2 regions of the Paenibacillus sp. FSL L8-0340 genome follow, and region 1 is predicted to be linked to the other one. Evidence: riboswitches for the same ligand, from Rfam matches in the RefSeq annotation. Region 1 holds a riboswitch; the other holds the start of a gene.
The links. Region 1 has a riboswitch for cyclic di-GMP ahead of NST07_RS14515 (hypothetical protein). Riboswitches for the same ligand answer to the same signal wherever they lie in the genome.

Region 1 (7,577 bases):
CATCGTTTTCTTCTCTCCTTTCGGTTCAGCCCTTCCGTAAGCTGTTGCAACAGCTTACGTACTATGGCCTCTGCTGACTCCTGCCGGTTCAGCGCAGCCTCTCGGCTACTGTTACAAGTTTTTTTTTTTGCGTATCCGGCAGGTCTCCCCAGATAAGAACGTCATCTTTCCGCCCGCGCCTATCCAAGTTTACGGCTGCAGTCTTTGGCAGCTTAGGATTTCGTCATGAGTGGGTGACTCATCCGGCTGCAACCGCCTCAAATTGATTCGTGTACCTCAGGCCGTGCTTTTGCCTCCAGCTTCCTTCAGATTCCGCCTCACGGTGGACACCCTTGCTCTTGGCTAACGGTAGGCGCTTGCCAGCCCCCGTTCGGGACTTTCACCTAGAGATGACGCCCATGCTGGGCGTACCACACAAAAAAGCCTGCGGCAAAGCGCAGGCTTTCGTTGTTTTTCTATCGCGTTCCATTACTGTAATAGTGATGTTAGAGTCTCCACAAGGTAGCACAACTCGTAATACCCGCGCCTACCGACCACATAAAGAACAAGTCGCCGGGGACCAGCGTACCGTCCTTAATCGCATGGTGAAGGGTGATAAATGGACTGCTTGTGCCTGTGTAGCCATAAATATCCCCAATGTAAGGGAATTTAACGAGCTCCTCGTCCAGCTTGCCCGCGATATCTTTAATGACGCTCAAGTTTAACTGACTAAGGATATAGTGCTTCACATCACTTTTAGTATAGCCATGTTCCTGAAGCAGCTGCTCAATATTGGATACCGCTGTCGGGAAAGCCACATTGACATTGTACTCCGGATGAAGATAGATTTTTTTCTCTTCAAGCGACAGATGTTCTCCGTACATTTGTGTCATGCCTCCGGCAGGGAACTGCATATCCTCCGCCTTCTGCGTATTGGTGTAGTACGCCGAATCTATCAGGCCGGAGTCCGTATCCTCCACTCTCTCCAGCAGAACCGCACAGGCTGCATCTCCGCACAGGCCCTTGGACGCCAGGTCACCTTCTTTGTAGAAACGGGCAATCTGCTCCGACCCTACAATGAGTGCGTATCTAACTCTGGGAGTGGATATCATGGATCGGGCTGCTTGGTCAGCAGCGACAACCATACCTACACAGTTGGCATTACTGTCATAGATAATGCAGGAATCTTTACCCTCCAGTGCCTGGTGCACAAATGCAGCATCTGTCGGAGCGCTGAAATCATGTGTTCCTGAGGAGAATACGATCATATCCAAATCGCTTCCGCTGAGCCCGCAGTTCTTCAATAGCCTTTTGGATGCTTCAATAGCCATATAAAGCGTGCTCTCTTCATAGTCCGCCGCGTAATAACGATCCTTACGGCCAAAGAACTCCCAAATGCCGATAAGCTTGTCCGCTGAAGCTCCGGCCTGCAGAGCCAATTCCTCATTGCTGATCTTATAGGCAGGATGGTACACTTCGGTGCTTATTATTTTGACATTAGCCATGGTCGACCACCCTCTGCTTAGATTTAGGATATACGATTTAGGATTTAACGATTGCCCATGCCTCTTCCACCGTGTCCACAAAATGTCCTTTAAATCCGGCGCTTGGAGCTACTCTCTGTAATTGAGATTTGGCTACCACTTTCTTCGGATTCACCAGAACCGCATGTTTAAATCCGTTATACAGCACATAGCAGCGTTCCAGAACCGGCAATATCTCCGGCTTGAAGGGCGCCATATCATTGCAGTCAATAATCAGAGACATCTCGTGAATCGGCAAGGTCGGCATGGACGCCTCGAATATTTCCACTTCTTTTACCGTTTCAGCCAATTCGGCAAATCCATGCAAGCTGATGAAGATGGTGTTGAATTCCGGGTACATTTTAGTTTCTGCGATCATTTTTTAACGACACTCCTCTAGTTGTTTTTTCAATTTGTGATTGCGGGATTCATTGGAAATAGGTTGATACCCAAGATTTACCGCTTTCCTGCTATCATCAAATTGCATTTTTTGATAGTTTCTAAAAATTTATTTAGGGCCTTCTGACTATTGTACGAAGCACAATAAAGTCATTCGCGTCGCGTGAGATCAAAGTGTCTTTATTAAAATACACAAAATTGTCCGCACTGCGGTTTCGTTCCCCAAGCAAAAAGAGTTCCCCGCTTCGGAGGTTCACTCCGCGGGCTACCAGTTTATTGTTCATCATTTCCGAGAACACCGCATAATTGTCACCCACGATTAATAGATCATTCCGGTCGCCAATTACCCATTCACGCTTAAGCAATACTTTAACAGGGGCTCCGGCTTTACTGCGGTCCATCGTCATATAAATGAAGTAATTTTTGGTCTTGCCGGCAGTATCCACTTCTTTGGAGTCAATCATCCAGACAATATCTTTACCATTCGAAGCTACGAGGTTGAAGGATTCATTTTCTTTCAGCTTATAAATCTCAGTTGTTTTTGAACTTGGCAGATCATACAGATACAACGTGCCGGTGTCCCATTTGCTATAGATGAACTTGTCATCTACAAACTGGTAGACCTGATCAAAACCGAGATCATTAATGGTCTGGGTTTCCAGCGTCGTTTTGTTAGTGAAGTAAAAATATGAGCTACTGCTGTGTGCATAATATTTATCACCCACACCGAGTAATTCCGGATTATTCACTTCCAGCGGAAGCTCGCTTGTTTTTTTGGTTTTCAAATTGTACTGTACCAGCTTCTTCGGGTAGATATTAATTTGCTTAGTCACTTCAATTGTGGACTCATAATAATAAACACTGTCTCCCAGGAGCTGCAAGTTCGTTTTGAACGTGTTAGTTGAAGTGACCTTCTCCGTCGTCTTCTTCTTCCAGTTATGTAAGTACAGCTGATAAGCCCCTTTGCTATCCTTCTCCAGTGAAGCGATCGTGTCACCTGTGAACTTATAGTTGTAGTCAAGCGGCATGTTATATGCAGTTTTGACATCCGTAAAAGTGTACTTCGCAGCTGCGTGGACCGGAGTGGCAATCAGGGGGCCTGCAGCCAAGACCGCAGCCAGAATAAACGTTAAGCCTGGCCTCAATTTGTGGCGAATCTTCAAAAACATGTTTTTTTATTCTCCTTTTGTTGTATTTAGACAACAAAAAACCAAACTACATGAGCGTCCCCGCTGTCATGCCGCTTTCGTGAGCGGTTTAGACCGGTGGCTTTGCGTCTTCCGCCTTTCGGCGGAGTTGCCTTTGTTCATCAGCTGGCGCTTCCGAATCACAAACATATTTTGGTATTTATTATCTATCTAAATTTATAATTCGACAATAGCAGTCATTATCCTCCTTTTTTCTCACATTCAAATATTGTTCGCTGTATCTGTTTGGCTACGATAGTGCATAGATCCGTTTGACCAGAATATCAGCGGTTTATAGCTCTCCATATGGGATATTCTGCGCGCTAAAAAATCTGTCAAGCCCTCGCTGTGGACCAAACAGTACAAATCAACATCCGAGTAAGCATCCTGCTCTCCTCTGGCATGTGCGCCTTTCAGAAATACCGCCCTGACTGCCGGATCACCCTTTACGGCCAGGCCTACCTGACGGATTGCTTCGTCTTGTTTCATTCTCTCTTCCCCCTGCAATGTGTAGTATGATCTGAACATAATCTTTCTTTTTTATTAAAAGTGAGAAATATTGTGGCGCTGGTGCGTCTTATATACAAATAAATCAATTGGAGGCACTGGATGAAGGCACAGGAAAACGACGAACAAATCATTGCCGAAGTGCTGCAGGGCAACCGGGAGGCCTTTGCGGTACTTGTAGACAAATACAAGTCAAGCTTGTATGGTCTGCTGCTCGGTATGGGCGCCAGTCACCAGGATGCACAGGATTTGGCCCAGGAAACATTTATTAAGGCATACCAGAAACTCCGCGGGCATCATAGCCAATCAAGCTTTGCGGCTTGGCTGTACGCCATTGCGATCAACCACTTCAGGTCACTGAAAAGGCGGAAATCCCCAGGCCTAACAAGCAGTAACTTACTGGAGGAGAAGGATCGCGGGCCAACCCCTGAAGAGCAGTATATGCGTAAGGAAGACGAGCTTGAAATGCACCGGAAATTGTCCAAGCTTCCAGAACGATACCGGATTGTACTGCTGCTTCGCTATACCAATGAATTATCCTATGAGGAAATCTCAGCGATAACGGGAATGCCTATGCATCAGGTCAAAAATTGTCTCCACCGCGCCCGTCAAAAGCTGAAGAAACAATGGTCGAAATCCAGGGAGGGTTCCAATGAAAAAATGGGCTTACACCAATCACAATGACTTGTCCGGCACTGATAACGATCTATTGACGGATTCACAATTGTATACAAGCTCTAATCTAGCTGATGATTTCACAGAGCGCGTTATGGAACAAGTTCGCAATACAGAGATACTGCCTGCCTCCGGGCAACAATTATCCGAGATATCCGGAATGCAAACGGGCCGCACCCTAAAAGGAGGTTTAAAGTGGGGCAGCACTGTTGCTGCAGTGATAGGAATTGCTTCATTACTGTTCTTTATAGGCAAATCAGGTACAGTGTCAGAGACGCTGTCCAACCCTCCACAGAAGCCGTTCCTCCTTGCCAACCAGTGGGCAGAGCTTGGTCTTCTGGACGCCAAAATACTCGGAGTGGTGCAGCAGCCTGGCATAGAGAAAACCGATAAAGGCTATACCTTTGTCCTGCAGGACGTAGTGGCTGATCCTACCCGTTTGGTGCTTAACATTAGCATTACGGATAAAACCGGACATGCTGCCAACGACGCAATGTCCAAATTTAATACCAGCCAATTGGAAATCCATGATGAACAAGGACACAACATCGGAGAACTGAAAGAGATCATGCCCTTGGCCAGTGACATTTATGGAAACTCTGGTCAAGCCTCTCTGCTGTTGACTTACGTATTCCCTGATGAAGGCCCAGGAAGCACCGTAGTTATTCAAGGCAATATTCATGAACTGGCTTCAAACAGTGAAACAGAAAAGGTAGTCGCCGGAGACTGGAGTTTTAGCTATGAAGCAGATATGACCGCAGCACAGGCATTATCGGTAACCACAGATTTGAAGGACCATGTCTATAAAACTCCGGATGGGATGAAGCTGGAGATGGATCAAGTAATGCATACACCTGCAGGTGTCACACTGAAATTCAACACCTCGCTTACTGGAGAGGCAGCCAGCCTTATTTCTGCCAATCTTAATAACGCTCTTGGGCTCATGTTCCATTTTGAGGATGAGAAAGGTGAAGAAGTTTCAAGAATCAACCGTTACAAGTCCGGATATATTACCGACACTTCCTTCGGCTACACTGTCAGATCAACAGAACAAGCCGGCAAGCTGCACTGGACCTACTATTTCAAGAGCCTTCCATATGACAGCCGGCAAGTACGGTTCATCCTGGATGGTTACAATAGTCCCGTCAAGTCTAACGATTCAGTGACGTTCCATCCTCATGAGCTTAATGAGAAACCCGCAGTATTTAGTGCTCAAGGTGATGTGCTGAAGGTGAACAAGATGGAGATCAAAGAAATTAAGGATGAACCGGGAATATCCGGCTGGATGTCGGTCAGCGGCGAATTCACCAACAGATTTGCCAATGACAAGTGGGTCGCCCTCGATGGTAAAGGAAAGGAATACAAAGTTATCTTTAGAGGTGGTTTCACTATGGATGAGACAGTCACATTCGGTGAGACGGGCAATCATGTGAATGAAGCCTATCTTATTGCCAAAGGCATGACTGAACTGCCCGAGGAGCTGACGCTCCGCCGGGTCATAACGGATAAAAGGTTTACCGATGTGAACTGGAGCTTTGCTCTGCCAAAAATAGAAGTGAAAAAACCTTGAGTTTGCTGATGTAGTCATCTTTCAGGATGCTGTACACTTCAAGATCGACGATTCCTTTGCCTGACCATACATTGGCTTGTCTCAAAGTCCCTTCTTTCATAAAGCCGTTTTTCAGCAGTACCTTTTTGGAAGCCCTATTGGGAGGCATTACTTCAGCTTGAATCCTATTGATATCCGCATTATTAAACAAATAACTTATCAATAGGGATAACGCTTCTGAAGCAATGCCTTTCCCCCAATGGGCTTGCTCCAAAAAATAGCCGACCGATACCATATTTACTTTCTGATTAAAATCAAATGCCTCGATAATACCAAGCAATTTGTCATTATCATTACAGCCGAATATTTATGTAATTGCATCCCTCTTCATTTATTGTCTTTGAACACTCCCGCCACCTGTAGAGGTGGGGGATTCTTGGGTCATTGCTTCCTTGAAGCAAAATGCATCGATTTTCTCAAATGTGAAAAATCGTACACCAAGCGATCCCTGTGGTTCCCACAGTTCTTTGCAAGACGGTTAAACCGCCATCATTATAATATTCTGTGCGGCATTTTCATCACGATCATGCGTTGTATCACAACCTGGGCAGACCCATTGCCGCACTGAAAGGTTCTTCACTTCGGGGTTGATGAAGCCACATACAGAACAGGTTTGGCTGGTCGGGGCAAAGGTATCCGAAATCTTAACCGTGCGTCCGTACCATTTCGCCTTGTAGGAGATTTGACGTTCGAGCTCACTCCAGGACGCATCGGCGATAGACTTTGCCAGTTTGTGATTTTTGAGCATATTCGCCACGCGAAGGTTTTCTATACTGATCGTTTGGTTTTCGCGAATCAGTTTGATTGTGAGCTGATGCAGAAAATCATAGCGGCAATTGGCGATCTTCTCATGAATGGAAGCGACCTTTTGCTTGGCTTTGTGCCAATTAGAGCCGCCTTTGCTACGGCGAGCCATACGGCGTTGCCAATAGGCTAACTTCTTTTCGAAATGGCGATACCACTTGGGATTTTGAACCCGAAATCCATCGGAGCAGACGGCAAACTCTTTAAGGCCAAGGTCAACACCAATCTCTTTGCTGGCTTGAGGCAGGGGCTTAACGTCAACTTCACAGACGATGGATACGAAATATTTCCCAGACGCATTCCGGCGAACGGTTGCAGACAGGATGCGTCCCTCTAAAGCTCTGGAATTGGCAAAGGGCATCCATCCCAGCTTGGGAAGCTTGAGTAGACGTTCTTCCACAGCAATGTTGCCGTTGGTATATTTCGTTGTGTAGCTTTGGACAGGGTGTTTACGGTTTTTGAAACGTGGAGCTTGATTCTGTTTTTTGAAGAACCGATCAAAACTATCTGCCACGTTTCGAACCGATGATTGCAAAGCAATGCTATCCACGGTTTTCAACCATTCGAACTGTTGTTTGAGTGCAGGAAGTTGTGTGGCACAACGATTGTAGGATAAGCCTTTGCCTTTCGTCTTATAGGAATCATTCCATAGACCTAAAAAATGATTGAACACAAAACGGCAACACCCGAACATCTGATGAATGAGTTGCTGTTGTTCATTTGTAGGAAAGATGCGATACTTATAGGCTTTATGAATGAGCATGCCAACACAACCTCCTTTCGACGAAGTATATAGGGATATTATAGCACATACGTTCGTTTTCTTTGCAAAAAACACCGATTCATCCCCAACCTATAGAAGGTTGGGTGTTCTCGGCTTTCTTTGATAAATAT
Region 2 (7,577 bases), 2.8 Mb from region 1:
GCATACGCGCGGGATTCCAGCCAGCCGCATTGCTCTGGGCTGCATGGGACTGGGCGGAGGCTGGGACCATGAGCCGATCACTGCCGGGAATGTCAGACAGGGACATGAGGCTGTTGAGGCTGCACTGTCTATCGGAATCAACTTTTTTGATCATGCAGATATCTACACCCGCGGAAAGGCGGAGAAGGTATTCGGACAGCTCTTCAAAGACCGCCCCGGACTGCGGGAAGAGATTATTATCCAGTCCAAATGCGGCATCAAGCTGATTGAGCCAGGCGATACCTCTAACAGCTTCGACCTCTCCGGGGAGCATATTCTGAAGAGTGTCGAAGGAACCCTCTCCCGGTTGGGCACGGAATATATTGATATTCTGCTGCTGCACCGTCCCGATCCGCTTATGGACCCCGAAGAAGTAGCCGAAGCGCTGCGGAAACTCAAAGCGGCGGGAAAGGTGCGTCACTTCGGCGTTTCCAACATGAGTGCCGCCCAGATCCGGCTGCTGGAGCATTATTGTGACGAACCATTCGCCGTGAACCAGCTGCACATGAGTCTGGCCAAAATAAGCTGGCTGGATGCCATGGTCAGCGTAAACCGTGAACCCTGGAAAGACATCACCTTTCCCGAAGGTACCCTCGAATATTGCCGGACGCAGAACATCCAGCTGCAGGCCTGGGGTCCGCTGGCCCAAGGCTTATTCAGCGGGCGTTCACTTACAGGCCAGCCTGAGAGTGTCGTGAACACGGCGGCTATGGTCCAAACGCTCGCCGAACAGAAGAACACTACCCCTGAAGTGATTGTCCTGTCTTGGCTGATGACTCATCCTGCGGCCATCCAGCCGGTAATCGGGACGGTGAATCCGCAGCGGATCGCCGCCTGCGCGGGTGCGGACAAGCTGGAGCTTACGCGCAAGGAATGGTACGACCTGTATGTCAGCTCGCGCGGCGAGAAGCTGCCGTAAGCCTCATATCCTCATCCCATGCCAAAAGGAGCGTCATCTCCGGTTCATGTAGCCGGAGATGACGCTCCTTTTATGTCCTATTCCCGATTCTAATTATTCTTCACCTGCTCAAAGTTGTTCTTGAAGGTGAAGTTAACCGATTTGCCCTGCAGACTGTCATTATCGAAGCCGAGGCCGGTATCATCAACAAAAGTCACGTTATAGGCCAGATGCATCGTCTTCTTGGCAGGAAGAATCAGGTTCGGGAGATTGGCATCCCGCCCTGCCCCGCTGTTGTACAAATCCTTAAGTGAACCTACATACGCATCGGAAACGCTGACCAGTACAGTCTGGCCGTTATTGTCTACGCGGTATGTCCAGTCGAGCACAGCTTCTCTGGCAATCGCGAAGGCTTCCTGTCCGTTGCGTGCCAGTGCCTTCAGGAAGGAAGGACCGTTAATCAACGATTTGAACAGCCGGTCCGCAGCTTCGTTCACCTCATTGAGCGCATCGGCATTAAGAGTGACGCCGCCTGGAGCAGCCAAAGCGGCTACAGTAACCACCGCTTGCTCACCGAATGCGAGCGCATCGGCCTGCTGTGCAGGTGTTCCTTCCGGGATGGCAATCAGATCGGTCAGTTTGGCATCCAGCGTTCCGGTATTCTTGATCAGCATGGCGCGGGTATGGGTATCTTTCGGTGCCCACAATCCTGTTCCCATGCGTCCGGCATCGGAGTCGCTGGTATAGAACATCGGGCCTTCAACCGGCACGTCATTGCGGTGAGTACTTAAGGACAACGTACCGGAAGCAAAGGTGTTGCCGGTGTTTTGGGCGGAGCTGGTGAACAAGGCATACGTGCCTCCACCAATGGCGGCGCAGAGCAGCACCACAGAGGAAAATGCGGCAATCAGCATTTTTTTCTTTTTCATCATTGAAGTAAGCTCTCCTTATTAAAAAAGGGGGCAGCCCCCTTTTTATTTGATTTTTAGTTATAGATCCGTTCGTTATGAGGCTTAGTTATTTTTAGTCTGCTCTGCATCTACTTTAATGGAGGCTGTACCCGACTTACCTTGATAGCTGTTGTCAGCTGCTTTCGGGAACTCTGCTTTGACATAAATCGTCTCCGATCCGCCCACGGTAAGTACACGGTCGGCAACGGTAAGCGGTACCGTTCCAGCCGCATCTGAATATGCGGTAATAACCAGCGGGGTTGCTCCGCCGCCGAGGTCGCCGCCTACAGCCAGCGAGAGATCATAACGCAGCTCAAGCGTTCCTTTGTTGCTAACTACTACAGGCTGGATTTCAGAATCTCCCGGAGCCCAATTTGTGATGTTGAAATATTTCTGCTGAGCTTCATCCTTCTTATCCAGTTCAATCTTGAGCGTGCCAGCAGCAAACGTATTGCCTATATTTTGTGCGGAGCTCGTAAAGATAGCGAAGGATCCCCCGGCAATTAATGTTGCCCCCAGTGCTGTAGTCGCCATTGCCATTGCCATCGTTTTTTTGAGATTTGCCATTGTTATTTGTCTCCTCCTGGATCTCCATGAATGGAGTATGTTATGAATTATTTATTGAATCTTCCCTAACCACGTTAGGAGAAGCATCAACCGTTCGTAACAGGCGGGGATTCTCCGGGCGCAAGCTGCACCTCTGCAGGATCCTCTATGCGCATGATCGATTTGAAGATTGTAATAAGGGACGAGATGACCAGAAAAATCCCCGGAATAACCATTACGACAATAATCCCGGCGGTCGATTTTACCCAGTTCATGAAATATCCCAGAAACGGAACGGTAAAGTCCGCGTACTGTGCAACAACATTACTCGAAGGAATAGGATCTGCATCCTGCGCATCGTTATTGTCGCCTTTGGTGATATACTGGGTGTTTTCTCCCGAGCCGAGCACGCTGACAATGCGGTGGGTAATCAGGCTGTTTGATCCATCCAGAGCTTTGTAAGTGATTACATCTCCTGGTTTAAAAGATCCCTGACTCTGTTCACTCACCGGTTTGACGGCAATGACAGCCCCCGTCTGGATTCCAGGCTCCATGGAGCCTGAGAGCACCGTTAGAATCTCCTTGCCCAGAATCTTGGGCGTTCCGCCATTCATCCGGCTAGTGATTGCAGATACCAGCGTAAGTAGAAAAATAAGAATTAACGCATACATCAATAGGTTACGAGTCCATTTAAGTATCACTGGAGAGCACCGCCTTGGTTAGAATACGTCTTGCTTTTCGCCTGTTTTTACCGTTATGCTGTCAGGATTCGCGTCCGGGACAGGGGCTTCCGGCTCAGCAGCCTTATCAGGCTTTGCCTGCTCCTCAGCTTCAAGCTTCGCCTTCTCCTCGGCTTCGAGCTTCGCTTTCTCCTCAGCCTCGAGTTTCGCTTTCTCCTCGGCTTCGAGCTTCGCCTTCTTCTCAGACTCGAGTTTTGCTTTCTCCTCGGCTTCAAGCTTCGCCTTCTTCTCAGCCTCGAGCTTCGCTTTTTCCTCGGCTTCAAGCTTCGCCTTTTTCCCAGCTTCGAGCTTCGCCTTTTCTTCCGCTTCGAGCTTCGCCTTCTTCTCAGCCTCTTTCAGTCCTTGGATCACGTCAGCGGCCTCCGTATGCATCAGCGAGGTTTCGTCCGCATAACTCCTGGCCTGTTCGGCCGCGGTCGATGCCTGATGATAGGCTGCCTGCACATAAGCGTCCACTCTTCTGATGGAGCTTAACTTTCTAACCATCTCCTGAAATTCGCGCAGCGTCAGATTGGCTTGGCTGAGCAATTGTTCGAATACCGGGATAGCATTATTTTGTGCGGTTGTTAATTGATTAAAATCGACCTCATATGGAGAAAGTCTCTGGTTCACTTCATTGACTTGCTGCTCCAGCTCTAGTTGTGAGCGTGTTAGATAGCCTTGAAGCTCAGCTAAAAGGGCAGCCGCGCCGGCCGCAGCCTCACGCGTTTGTGCAGCAGCCTCTTGAATACCTCCAATACGTCCCTCTGCGGTCTCCGAGTCCGTATTCTTGTCCGTTATCTCCGCTAACGCCTCTCTCGCCGCTTCACGCTGCCAGGCAGCAAGCTTCATCGCCTCGCTGGCTTGGTTGGCAATGTGATCGACCGTACTTGGAAACACAAATGCTGTGGTGATATTGGAGGATTCGGTTGCTGCGACGTCAGTCAGCAATGCATACGTGGGCGTTGTAATTTGGCCGATGCCATAAGCCGAAATCACTACGATCCCTGCAATTTGGGGAAGCGTATACCGACGGATGTTTCTATTCCGGGAAGAACGTGAAAGCCTCACAGGAGCCTCTCCTTTAGCTGCTTGCAATTTCCTGCAAACAAGGTAATCTATTAACATCCAGCCTTTATGACGAACGTTATTCGTTCGTTATAAAGAACTATGACGTAAGTATATGCCATTACTCCTACAAATCAAAAATCGCATTTTGTTGCAATATTCTCAATAAAGAACAATTTATAGTTAACTTCCTGCTTTAAGCTTCATTTTCCTCAGTTTATCGTACTTTTTAACGAACGTTTTTTGCATGAAAAATCTAAATGATACCGCAGAGGAAACAAAAATAATGGGGATGTGGAGTGGAAACGACATAAAAGGGGGATCATTCATACCGGAACTGATTCTATAGTGCTTTGTCCGTCTTACGGTTATTTGATATACTGTAACAAAAAGTACGGAGGGACGTTTTTATCGTGCCAGATAATATGGGAAGTCGTATCCACCATCTCCGTCTGGAAAAAGGCTTGTCTCTTTCGGAGCTTGCGGATAAGGCTGATGTGGCGAAATCATACTTAAGCAATGTGGAAAGAAATATACAATCCAACCCCTCTATTCAATTTATTGAAAAAATCGCTGACGCACTTCAGGTGTCCATTCATGCGCTTCTTTACGGAGAGCCTTCCGGTGTACAAGAGTCACCTCTGGATGGAGAATGGTCCCGGCTCGTACTGGAAGCTATGGCTTCGGGTATAAGCAAGCGGGAATTCAAAGAGTTCTTGGACTATCAAAAATGGCGGCTGGAGCAGAAGGATTCCTGATTCATGCAGGTTCCCTCTCCTGCCGGTCATACAGAAAGGGCACAGCGGAGAGATCCGCTGTGCCCTTTCTGTATGTACAAAGCTATTAACAACCAACCGCTACATTGCCTGCAAAGTCTTCTCATTAAAAAATTGGCGGATTTCATCCGCTTGGATGCCAGCCTGCTTAGCCGACATCAGCAAATAGACCCATTCTAAATCCAGATCAACTGTCTGCAGTTCTCCGTTGTTCCCCTGGTTGGACTTATCCAAGAAATCTCCTCCTAAGATTACGCGTCCCCAGGCAGTCCGGCCGTCGTAGTATTTCTACATTAGACCCGAGACTTTGTGCCCCTGTCTTTCGGCAGGTTTACCCTTTACTGGATCCTTTACATGAAAGGATCTGGCTAGAAATTCATGAAACCGTTATCCGCAATAACATTATACAATATCTTACACGAAAAGTGTGTCGATTTATGGGAATATTGTATAAATGGAAACGGAAAATAATTGATTATTTTGCCAACTGCTTGTACGAATTACTCGATAATCCCAAAAAATTGTAGAACAAGCCTCTTTATCTATGTATGTATATATGAAAACTGAAAACAACATTTTTATTTCATTCATTTCAATCACACCGCCGCATTATTTTCATATAGTTAAGAAACCAAACTTATAATAGTTCTGTATGAATTAGGCACTGAATCATACCGTTTTGCGAACGGATTCAACCAAAGTATGAATTGATTACCCGGCTTGAAAGTTGCACAATAAGATGAGGAATGAAACCGCAAACATCGAAGCTCCACAAGGGCGCCGGCGAAATTTTGGCGCGCGTGGAGTTCATCCGTTAGGAGGATGTATTCATGGCAGCCAAAGATCCCTATAACGAAACTGTGTGGAGCAAGTATTACGGACCCAATTTGGGTTACATCCAAGAGAAATATGAGCAATTTGTAAAAGATCCAACTTTAGTAGAGCATAATTACCGCGATCTTTTCACCCGTTCCGGCCCCCCTCCATTGGCTCCCGATGCTGAACAGGCACCGCTGCCTGTGGTTTCAGGAGATACTGAGTGGCTTAGAAAGGCCGTAAGGGCATCCAAGCTGATCGCCAATATCCGCATACATGGCCATATGGCCGCCAATATCGACCCGCTGGACCGGGGAAACAATCCGATGGCGAAATATTTGGAGTACGAAACCTATGATCTGACCCGCGAGGATTTAATGGCTATGCCCGCCTCGCTGATCTGGGAGAATGCCCCGAATGACGTTCATACGGCCTGGGATGCCGTTCACCGGATGCGCCAGGCCTACACGCAGACCATTGCCTATGAATTCGGGCATGTGCGTGACGAGCAGGAGCTGCGCTGGCTGAACAGCCAGGCGGAATCTACCAGCTCTCCCGCGCCTCTAAACAACACAGAGCGCAAAGAATTGCTGAAAAGGCTGATTCAGGTAGAGCAGTTCGAAACTTTCCTTCATAAAACCTTTGTCGGCCAGAAACGCTTTAGCCTGGAAGGCAATGACGCCTTGGTGCCGATGCTGGATGAAATCGTGCGTGCTGCCGCTCATGACGGTGCCGAGCATATCCTGATGGGTATGGCGCATCGCGGACGGCTTAACGTCCTGGCTCATATCCTGGGCAAACCTTATGATATTATTTTCTCGGAATTCCATCATTCGCCGAACAAGGAGCTGTTCCCTTCCGAAGGCTCCATGGGCATTAACTACGGCTGGACCGGCGATGTGAAATATCATCTCGGCGCTGACCGCGCTGTCCGTGAAGGCGAAACCGTCCGTACACGGATCACTCTGGCCAACAATCCCAGCCACTTGGAATTCGTCAATCCGGTGGTCGAGGGCTTCACGCGTGCGGCCCAGGAAGACCGCAGCACTCCGGGTCTGCCTAAGCTAAACACCAATAAAGCCATGGCTGTGCTGATGCATGGCGATGCTGCCTTCCCGGGTGAAGGCATCGTGGCCGAAACCCTTAATATCGGCAAGCTTAAAGGTTATCAGAACGGCGGTACGGTGCATATTATCGTCAATAACCGGATCGGATTCACGACGGAAAGTGAGGATTCCCGTTCTACCCACTATGCCAGTGACCTGGCTAAGGGCTATGAAATTCCGATTGTGCATGTCAATGCCGATGATCCGGAGGCTTGCATTGCAGCCGTCCGTTTGGCCAGCGCCTACCGCAATCTGTTCAAGAAGGATTTCGTGATCGACTTGATCGGCTACCGCCGCCACGGACATAATGAAATGGATGATCCGGAAACGACACAGCCGATTGTTTATGGTAAAGTGCGCAATCATCCTACTGTATACAAAGTGTACGCGGAACGGTTACAGGAGGAGCGCGTCATCACGGTAGAAGACGTTACGGCAATGAATGCCGAAGCCGAAGGCGTACTGCAGCAAGCCTTTGATAAGATGAAGGAAGGCAAGCATAAGAACGCAGACGCCAAAACCTCAGTTGCCCTGGACAGCGCACCTACACCGCAGCGCCCTACAGCGGTTCCGCTTGACAACCTGCAGGAAATTAACCGGGAGCTGCTGTCGGTTCCGGACGGCTTCCAGGTCTATCCGAAGCTGGAGCGGATTCTACA

Region 2: another riboswitch for cyclic di-GMP. It lies ahead of NST07_RS01950 (anti-repressor SinI family protein); the one in region 1 lies ahead of NST07_RS14515 (hypothetical protein).

The regions. Positions count from the first base shown of each region.
Region 1 is NZ_CP151967.1:3,244,296-3,251,872, reverse strand. It holds partial or broken gene ltrA (group II intron reverse transcriptase/maturase) at 1-3, opposite strand, end outside; gene NST07_RS14525 (ketoacyl-ACP synthase III) at 486-1,484, opposite strand; gene NST07_RS14520 (hypothetical protein) at 1,522-1,881, opposite strand; gene NST07_RS14515 (hypothetical protein) at 2,015-3,070, opposite strand; cyclic di-GMP riboswitch class I at 3,121-3,212, opposite strand; gene NST07_RS14510 (hypothetical protein) at 3,311-3,577, opposite strand; gene NST07_RS14505 (sigma-70 family RNA polymerase sigma factor) at 3,698-4,279, shown strand; gene NST07_RS14500 (DUF4179 domain-containing protein) at 4,248-5,840, shown strand; partial or broken gene NST07_RS14495 (GNAT family protein) at 5,785-6,174, opposite strand; gene tnpB (IS200/IS605 family element RNA-guided endonuclease TnpB) at 6,358-7,446, opposite strand.
Region 2 is NZ_CP151967.1:422,006-429,582, reverse strand. It holds gene NST07_RS01980 (aldo/keto reductase) at 1-958, shown strand, start outside; gene NST07_RS01975 (TasA family protein) at 1,048-1,869, opposite strand; gene NST07_RS01970 (TasA family protein) at 1,951-2,454, opposite strand; gene NST07_RS01965 (signal peptidase I) at 2,541-3,134, opposite strand; gene NST07_RS01960 (hypothetical protein) at 3,153-4,223, opposite strand; gene NST07_RS01955 (helix-turn-helix domain-containing protein) at 4,646-4,978, shown strand; gene NST07_RS01950 (anti-repressor SinI family protein) at 5,078-5,230, opposite strand; cyclic di-GMP riboswitch class I at 5,258-5,342, opposite strand; gene NST07_RS01945 (2-oxoglutarate dehydrogenase E1 component) at 5,827-7,577, shown strand, end outside.